Regions from separate parts of the Pseudoflavonifractor sp. HNCC25GI2 genome, predicted to be linked through region 2. Evidence: riboswitches for the same ligand, from Rfam matches in the RefSeq annotation. Region 2 holds a riboswitch; the other holds the start of a gene.

Region 1 (3,394 bases), on a different contig from region 2:
AAAATACCCTGGTGCGCTGAATTTGTCCCCCGCGCAGGGAAAGTCCTTGACGGAGCGGGGAAAAACCGCTACACTCATAGTTTGGTAAGAAGATCCCGGTTTTTCCGGGAATGAATAAAGGAGATGCCTGTTTCATGTCTGAAAGCTGCACCCACAACTGTTCCAGCTGCAGTGCTGACTGTTCCTCCCGGGACATGCGCGTCCCGGCCAATGCCAAGTCCTCCATCACCCGGGTCATTGCCGTGGTCAGCGGCAAGGGCGGCGTAGGCAAGAGCACCGTCACCGCCTCTCTGGCGGTGGCCATGGCCCGCAAGGGCCGCAAGGTGGCCATTCTGGACGCCGACATCACCGGTCCCTCCATCCCCACCGCCTTCGGCATCCATGAGAAGGCCACCGGCACCGACGAGGGCATTGACCCCGCCGTCACCGCTGGCGGCATCAAGCTCATGTCCCTGAACCTGCTCACCGCCAACGAGACCGACCCCGTCATCTGGCGCGGCCCCGTCATCGCCGGCGTGGTCACCCAGTTCTGGCAGGACGTGGTGTGGGGCGACGTGGACTACATGTTCGTGGATATGCCTCCGGGAACGGGCGACGTGCCCCTCACCGTGTTCCAGTCCCTGCCGGTGGACGGTGTCATTGTGGTCACCTCTCCCCAGGACCTGGTGTCCATGATCGTCACCAAGGCGGTGAACATGGCCCGGATGATGAACATCCCCGTGCTGGGTCTGGTGGAGAATTACAGCTACTTCCAGTGCCCCGACTGCGGCAGCCGCCACTCCATCTTCGGCGAGAGCCACCTGGACGAGGTGGCCGCCCAGCTGGAGACCCCGGTGCTGGCCCGTCTGCCCATCGACCCCAGCCTGGCCGCCGCCTTCGACGCCGGCAAGCTGGAGCAGGTGGAGCACAACTATCTGGAGGAAGTGGCCAGCCGTCTGGACGGCTGAGCCCCCTGTCAAACCCCGCTTACAAGCAAAAAAGACGGCCTCGAAAGAGGCCGCCTTTTTTTGTGCAGAAAAACCCCCGCCTTACCCTTATTTCCGCAGGTGCAGCCTCCCTTCCGATTTAATTCCTGCGTTTTTTCTCCGTCCCTCTTGTAATTTTTCAGCGGTATGATATAATGTAGCCGATTTCGGGCCGGAGCCCTGAAATCACTAGCAGAGTAGGACCTTGTGCGTATCATACCCATTGGTATCCAGTGCCCGCCGAACGGGGAGTTGACGGTGGGACGAATAGCTTTGAGCTAGCGATACAAGGTTCGCATCCCATTGCTACATAACAAGAATTTGCCGCTTGACGCCTCTTTTTATGTAGCTGCGCTTACATAAAAGGGAGGTTTTTTTATGCCTGTCGTTTGGTAGCGCTTATTCCCCGTTTCTTCCCCGCAATCATTCAAATTTTTATTCGGAGGGTACATTTATGAGCGTCACCACCAAAAAAGTTGCCATGATGGGCATGCTGCTGGCTGCCCAGGTCGTGGCCGGCATGTTCTTTTCCATCAAGCTGCCCCTGGTCACCATCGGCTTTATTTTCCTGCCCCTGTCCATTACCGGCATGCTCTACGGCCCCCTGTGGGGCGCCGCCGCCGGTGTGATGGGCGACTTCCTCATCGCCGCCCTGGGCCCCTACGGCTACTATCCCCCCATGGCCACCACCGCCTTCCTCAGCGGCCTCATCTACGGCCTGTTCCTCTACCGCAAGCCCATCACCATCCCCCGCGTGACCCTGTGCGTCATCACCGAGTCCCTGCTGTGCAGCGTGCTGCTCCAGACCTACTGGCTGACCATGCTGATGAATAAGGCCTATCTGGTGCTGCTGCCCACCCGCCTGTTCCAGAATGTTCTGGTGGCTCCGGTGAGCATCATCTGCATCTGCCTGGTGGCCCCCCGGGTGCTGGCCGTGGCCGGAAAGCTCTTCGGCGCCACCCCCAGCCTGGCCGGCAAATAAGCTTTGTTCCCCCTTCGGCCCGTTCCGTGCCCCGGCATGGGACGGGCCGTTTTTTATTCACCTTGCCCGCGGGCAGAAAGAAGGTTTTTCTATGGCACTGGACACATTCCGCAGCCACTTTTCCCAGACCACCGAGAAGGGCATCTTTTTTGACAACGCCTCCATGGGCCCGGTGGCCCCGGAGGTCACTGCGGCCATGAACGCCTGCATGGAGCTGCGGCAGGCCATGCCCATGAAGTACTACCGCTACGCCGCCGAGCTCTTCCCCGCCTGTCAGGCGCTTCTGGCCCGGCTCATCGGCAGCCGGCCGGAGGAAATCGCTTTTACGGAAAATGTGGCCTACGGCATCAACTCCGCCGCCAATTCCCTGCCCCTCCAGGCGGGGGACAACGTCATTCTGTGTGACCGGGAGTTTGCCTCCAATGTCTACCCCTGGCTGCGGCTGCAGAAAGCCAAGGGGGTGGAGGCCCGGATTATCCCCAACGACGGGGGCGGTCTGACGGTGGACCGGCTGGAGCAGTACGCCGATGCCCGCACCCGGGCGGTAACGGTGAGCAGCGTGGAATTTTCCGACGGCTTTGCCACCGACCTGGAGGCCATCGGCAGCTGGTGTCAGGCCCACGGGGCCTACCTCATTGTGGACTGTGCCCAGTCCCTGGGCGTCATGCCCATGGATGTGAAGCGCTTCCACATCGACTTTCTGGCCGGCCTGGCCTCCAAGTGGCTGCTGGGCCCCTTCTCCACCGGCTTCCTCTATGTCCGGGAGGAGCTGGCCCGGGAGCTGGAGCCCCCCTTCGCTGGGGCGGACAGCGTAAAAATTGACGTGGACTCGGTAGACTACTGCCTGGACTGGCGGGAGGGCGCCGCCCGGTTCGAGCTGGGTCTGCCCAACGCCCCGGGCATCGCCGGACTCCACGCCTCCCTGCAGCTGATGGACCAGGTGGGCTTTGAGGCCATCCGCCGGGAGGCCTGGCAGGTGAGCGGCTACCTCATTGACGGGCTGAAAAAGCTGGGCGCCGACCTGGCCCCCTGTGTCCTCCGGGATGACACCCGCTCCACCATTGTCTCCTTCTCCACCCCCGACCCCCAGCAGACCTACCAGTACCTGCGGGGCCGGGACATCGCCTGTTCCCTGCGCTGCGGCCTCATCCGCATGGGCATTCACGGCTACAACACCACCCAGGAGGCCGACCAGGTGCTGGAGGTTCTCCGCCCCCATCTGGCCCGCTGAAACCAGCAAGCGGCCCTGTCCAAGAAGGACAGGGCCGCTTTTTTTATTTCTTTTCGCAGCTCTGGAACAGGTCCACAAACCACCGCCAGAACCGCCCCAGGTCAATATCTTCGGCGCACCACACATTCTTTTCCTTGTCCGGGCATACATCCCGGAAGTCCGCCACTGTCATGCCCCGGGTGATGGTGCCCTCCGTCTCCACATCCATGTAGTACT
Region 2 (3,394 bases):
CCTTCGTACCCCAGTCCAAGGACGTCACCGTTGAGGAGTGCGTGGAGCTGTCCAAGCGCGTGGCCCAGCGTATCTGGGACGAGCTGAAGGTTCCCTCCTTCCTGTATGAGGACTCCGCTACCCGTCCTGAGCGCCGCAACCTGGCTACCTGCCGCAAGGGCGAGTTCGAGGGCATGCCCGAGAAGCTGCTGCAGCCCGACTGGGCTCCCGACTACGGCGAGCGGAAGATTCACCCCACTGCCGGTATCACTGCCATCGGCGCCCGTATGCCCCTGGTTGCCTTCAACATCAACCTGGCCACTTCCGACGTCGAGGTCGCCAAGAAGATCGCCAAGGTCATCCGTGGTTCCTCCGGCGGCTTCCGCAGCTGCAAGGCCATGGGCTTCATGATGGAGGACCGCGGCATCGCCCAGGTTTCCATGAACATGGTCAACTATGAGGACACCCCCCTGTACGTTGTCTATGAGATGGTTAAGTCCCTGGCTGAGCGCTACGGCACCTACATCATCGACAGCGAGATCGTGGGTCTGACCCCCGCCAAGGCCATGATCGACTGCGCTGAGTTCTATCTGAAGGCCAAGGACTTCGATTGCCACAACCAGATCATGGAGTATCACCTCCTGGACATGAAGTAAGAAAAGACGGAAACGAAAAGGAGAAGAACGACATGAAGAAATTAGCCGAGCTGCAGACTGCTGAGTTTGTTGACCTGCTGGCCTCCGACGCTCCCGCTCCTGGCGGCGGCTCTGCCGCTGCTCTGGAGGGTGCCCTGGGCGCCGCCCTCACCGCCATGGTGTGTGGCCTGACCACTGTGGGCAAGAGCAAGGAGAAGTATGCCGAGTATCAGGAGTTCGTGATTGAGAGCCAGAAGAAGGCCACCGACCTGAAGGTACGCTTTGTGGACGTGATGGACCGCGACACCGAGGCTTTCAACGTGGTTTCCGCCGCCTTCGGTATGCCCAAGGCTACCGACGAGGAGAAGGCTGCCCGCTCCGCCGCCATCCAGAAGGGCCTGGAGGGCTGCACCGCCACTCCCTTTGAGATGATGGAGCTGGCCACCGAGACCCTGGAGCTGACCGCTTCCCTGCTGGGCAAGACCAACGACAGCGCCGCCAGCGACCTGGGCGTGTCCGCCCTGTCCCTGCGCGCCGCCATCCAGGGCGCCTGGCTGAACGTCCTCATCAACATCGGCTCCCTGAAGAACAAGGAGCTGGCCGAGGACTACCGCAAGAAGGGCGAGGCCATGCTGGCCAAGGCTCTGCCCCTGGCCGATCAGATTTACCAGAACGTTCTGGAGCAGATGTAATTTTTTCGGGGTGAGCGTCGGCAGGTCGCCTGTCGGCGCCGCCCCTTTTTTAATTGAATAAGAATTGACAGAGTAGATGCAGTGCGTTAAGTGCCATCGGATGGGAGGTTGCCGGTGGACGAAGGGACGAAAAGCCCGCGTTGCTGTGTCGCGTCCGCTGCCATGGGGAGCTTGCTCCTTTCATGGCAACACGCCATGAAAGGAGTATTTTTATGAAAAAAGTGAATAGTAAGGTCCTGTGTCAGATGGCCATTTTGACCGCGGTGTACGTGCTGCTGAGCATGACGCTGGTCATCCGCCTGGCAAACTGGAAGCTGACCTTTGTGGCTCTGCCCGTGGTGGTGGCCGTTCTGCTGCTGGGCACTGGGGGAGCCTGCGTGGTGGCCCTGGTGGGTGAATTCCTCAGCCAGCTGCTCACCATGGGTCTGATGCACACCACCATCATCTGGATCTGGCCTCCTATCGGCTGGGCCCTGGTGGTTGGTATTGTTGCGGGCCGCGTGAAGCGTCAGGGCGGACATCTGGAGGACAAAATTGGCCTTTGCTACGGCGCGTGCATTGGGGGTGCCCTGGTCAGCGGGTGCATGAATACCCTGGCCCTGTGGCTGGACAGCCTCATCAACCACTACTATACCTTTGCTATGGTTTTTGGAAGTGTGGTGTTCCGCCTGCCCAAGGATATTGTGGTCGCCCTGATTGTAGCCGCCCTCGCCATCCCCCTGATGAAGGTGCTGCGCCGGAATGGAATGGCCGTGAACTAAACGCTGAGGGAAGGAAGTCTTAATATGGAATGGACCCTGCTTACCCAAGAAGACTATATCACCACCAGCTGGTCGGGTGGAACCACCACCCAGCTGGCCATTGCGCCGGAGGGGGCGGTATACGCCGACCGGGATTTCCTGTGGCGCTTCAGCTCCGCCGGAGTGGATCTGGAGCACTCGGATTTCACCCCCCTGCCCGACTATAACCGCCTCATCGCCACCTTGAAGGGCGGCCTGGATATGAAGGTGGGGGAGGGGGAGCGCTTCTCCCTGGTGCCCTATCAGGTGTACTCCTTTGACGGCGGCGTGCCCGTGGAGTCCTGGGGCCGGTGCACCGATTTCAATCTGATGCTGCGCAAGGGCCAGTGCGAGGGTACCCTCCAGGCGCTGACGCTGGCGGCGGGAGCGGCCCTCAGCTGGACGGCTCCGGTTTCCGCGCCTCAGAGCTTTTCCAATCGCACCCTTGCCATCTACTGCGGCGAGGGCGAGGTAACCCTGCCCGAGGAAGGAAAGACCGTGAAGGCCGGCCAGTTCCTGCTGTGCCGCCAGGCGGAGGACAAGCCCGTCCGGCTGGAGAGCGCCCAGGGTGCTCAGCTGATGACGGCCGTGATCTATACCCGCTGAAGAGCGGGAAAGGGGAAAGGAGCGGAAAGCCCATGGCAAAGCTGTTGTCCGGCGTGCCGGTGAGCGAGGATCTCTGTACGCGAATTGCCCGGGGGGTAGCCCTGCTGCGGGAACGGGAGGTGACTCCCACCCTGGGGATTGTGCGGGTGGGCGCCCGACCCGCCGATGTGAGCTATGAGCGGGGCGCCACCAAGCGGGCCCAGGCCCTGGGGGTTGCGGTGTCCCGGACACTCCTCCCGGAGGACGTGAGCGCCCATGAGCTGACTCAGGTCCTGGAGGAGATCAACGGGAACAGCCGCATCCACGGCTGCCTGCTGTTCCGCCCCTTGCCTCCCCATCTGAATATTCCCGAGGTGCTGGGGATTCTGACCACGGAGAAGGACATTGACGCCATGACCGGCGCCTCCATGGGCGGGCTGGTGTTCCAGGGAATGGCGGGCTTCCCGCCCTGCACTGCCTCCGCCTGCCTGGAGCTTCTGCGCTACTACCAGGTGGCACTGAAGGGAAAAAATGTAGTCATTGTAGGCACGGGCGTCACCGTGGGGATGCCCACTGCCATTTTGCTGATGAATCAGGGGGCCACCGTGTCTGCCTGTAACATCTTCACCGACCCGGAGCGGCTTCGTGAGCTGTGTCAGGGGGCGGACGTGATCATTTCCGCCGCCGGTAAGGCGGGCCTCATCGGTCGGGAGCATGTGCGTCC

What was found. A riboswitch is a leader RNA that binds a small molecule or an ion and turns the genes downstream of it on or off. The one in region 2 is predicted to bind tetrahydrofolate.
Region 1: linked by a shared signal. The riboswitch ahead of AC3YUO_RS10080 (folate family ECF transporter S component) and the one ahead of AC3YUO_RS07015 (folate family ECF transporter S component) in region 2 are both predicted to bind tetrahydrofolate.

The regions. Positions count from the first base shown of each region.
Region 1 covers NZ_JBYUOW010000007.1:99,883-103,276, reverse strand. The annotation lists gene AC3YUO_RS10090 (penicillin-binding transpeptidase domain-containing protein) at 1-20, shown strand, start outside; gene AC3YUO_RS10085 (P-loop NTPase) at 135-947, shown strand; THF riboswitch at 1,157-1,273, shown strand; gene AC3YUO_RS10080 (folate family ECF transporter S component) at 1,420-1,947, shown strand; gene AC3YUO_RS10075 (aminotransferase class V-fold PLP-dependent enzyme) at 2,039-3,178, shown strand; gene AC3YUO_RS10070 (nucleoside hydrolase) at 3,222-3,394, opposite strand, start outside.
Region 2 covers NZ_JBYUOW010000004.1:84,487-87,880, forward strand. The annotation lists gene ftcD (glutamate formimidoyltransferase) at 1-635, shown strand, start outside; gene AC3YUO_RS07010 (cyclodeaminase/cyclohydrolase family protein) at 668-1,306, shown strand; THF riboswitch at 1,373-1,468, shown strand; gene AC3YUO_RS07015 (folate family ECF transporter S component) at 1,519-2,067, shown strand; gene AC3YUO_RS07020 (HutD family protein) at 2,092-2,691, shown strand; gene AC3YUO_RS07025 (bifunctional 5,10-methylenetetrahydrofolate dehydrogenase/5,10-methenyltetrahydrofolate cyclohydrolase) at 2,724-3,394, shown strand, end outside.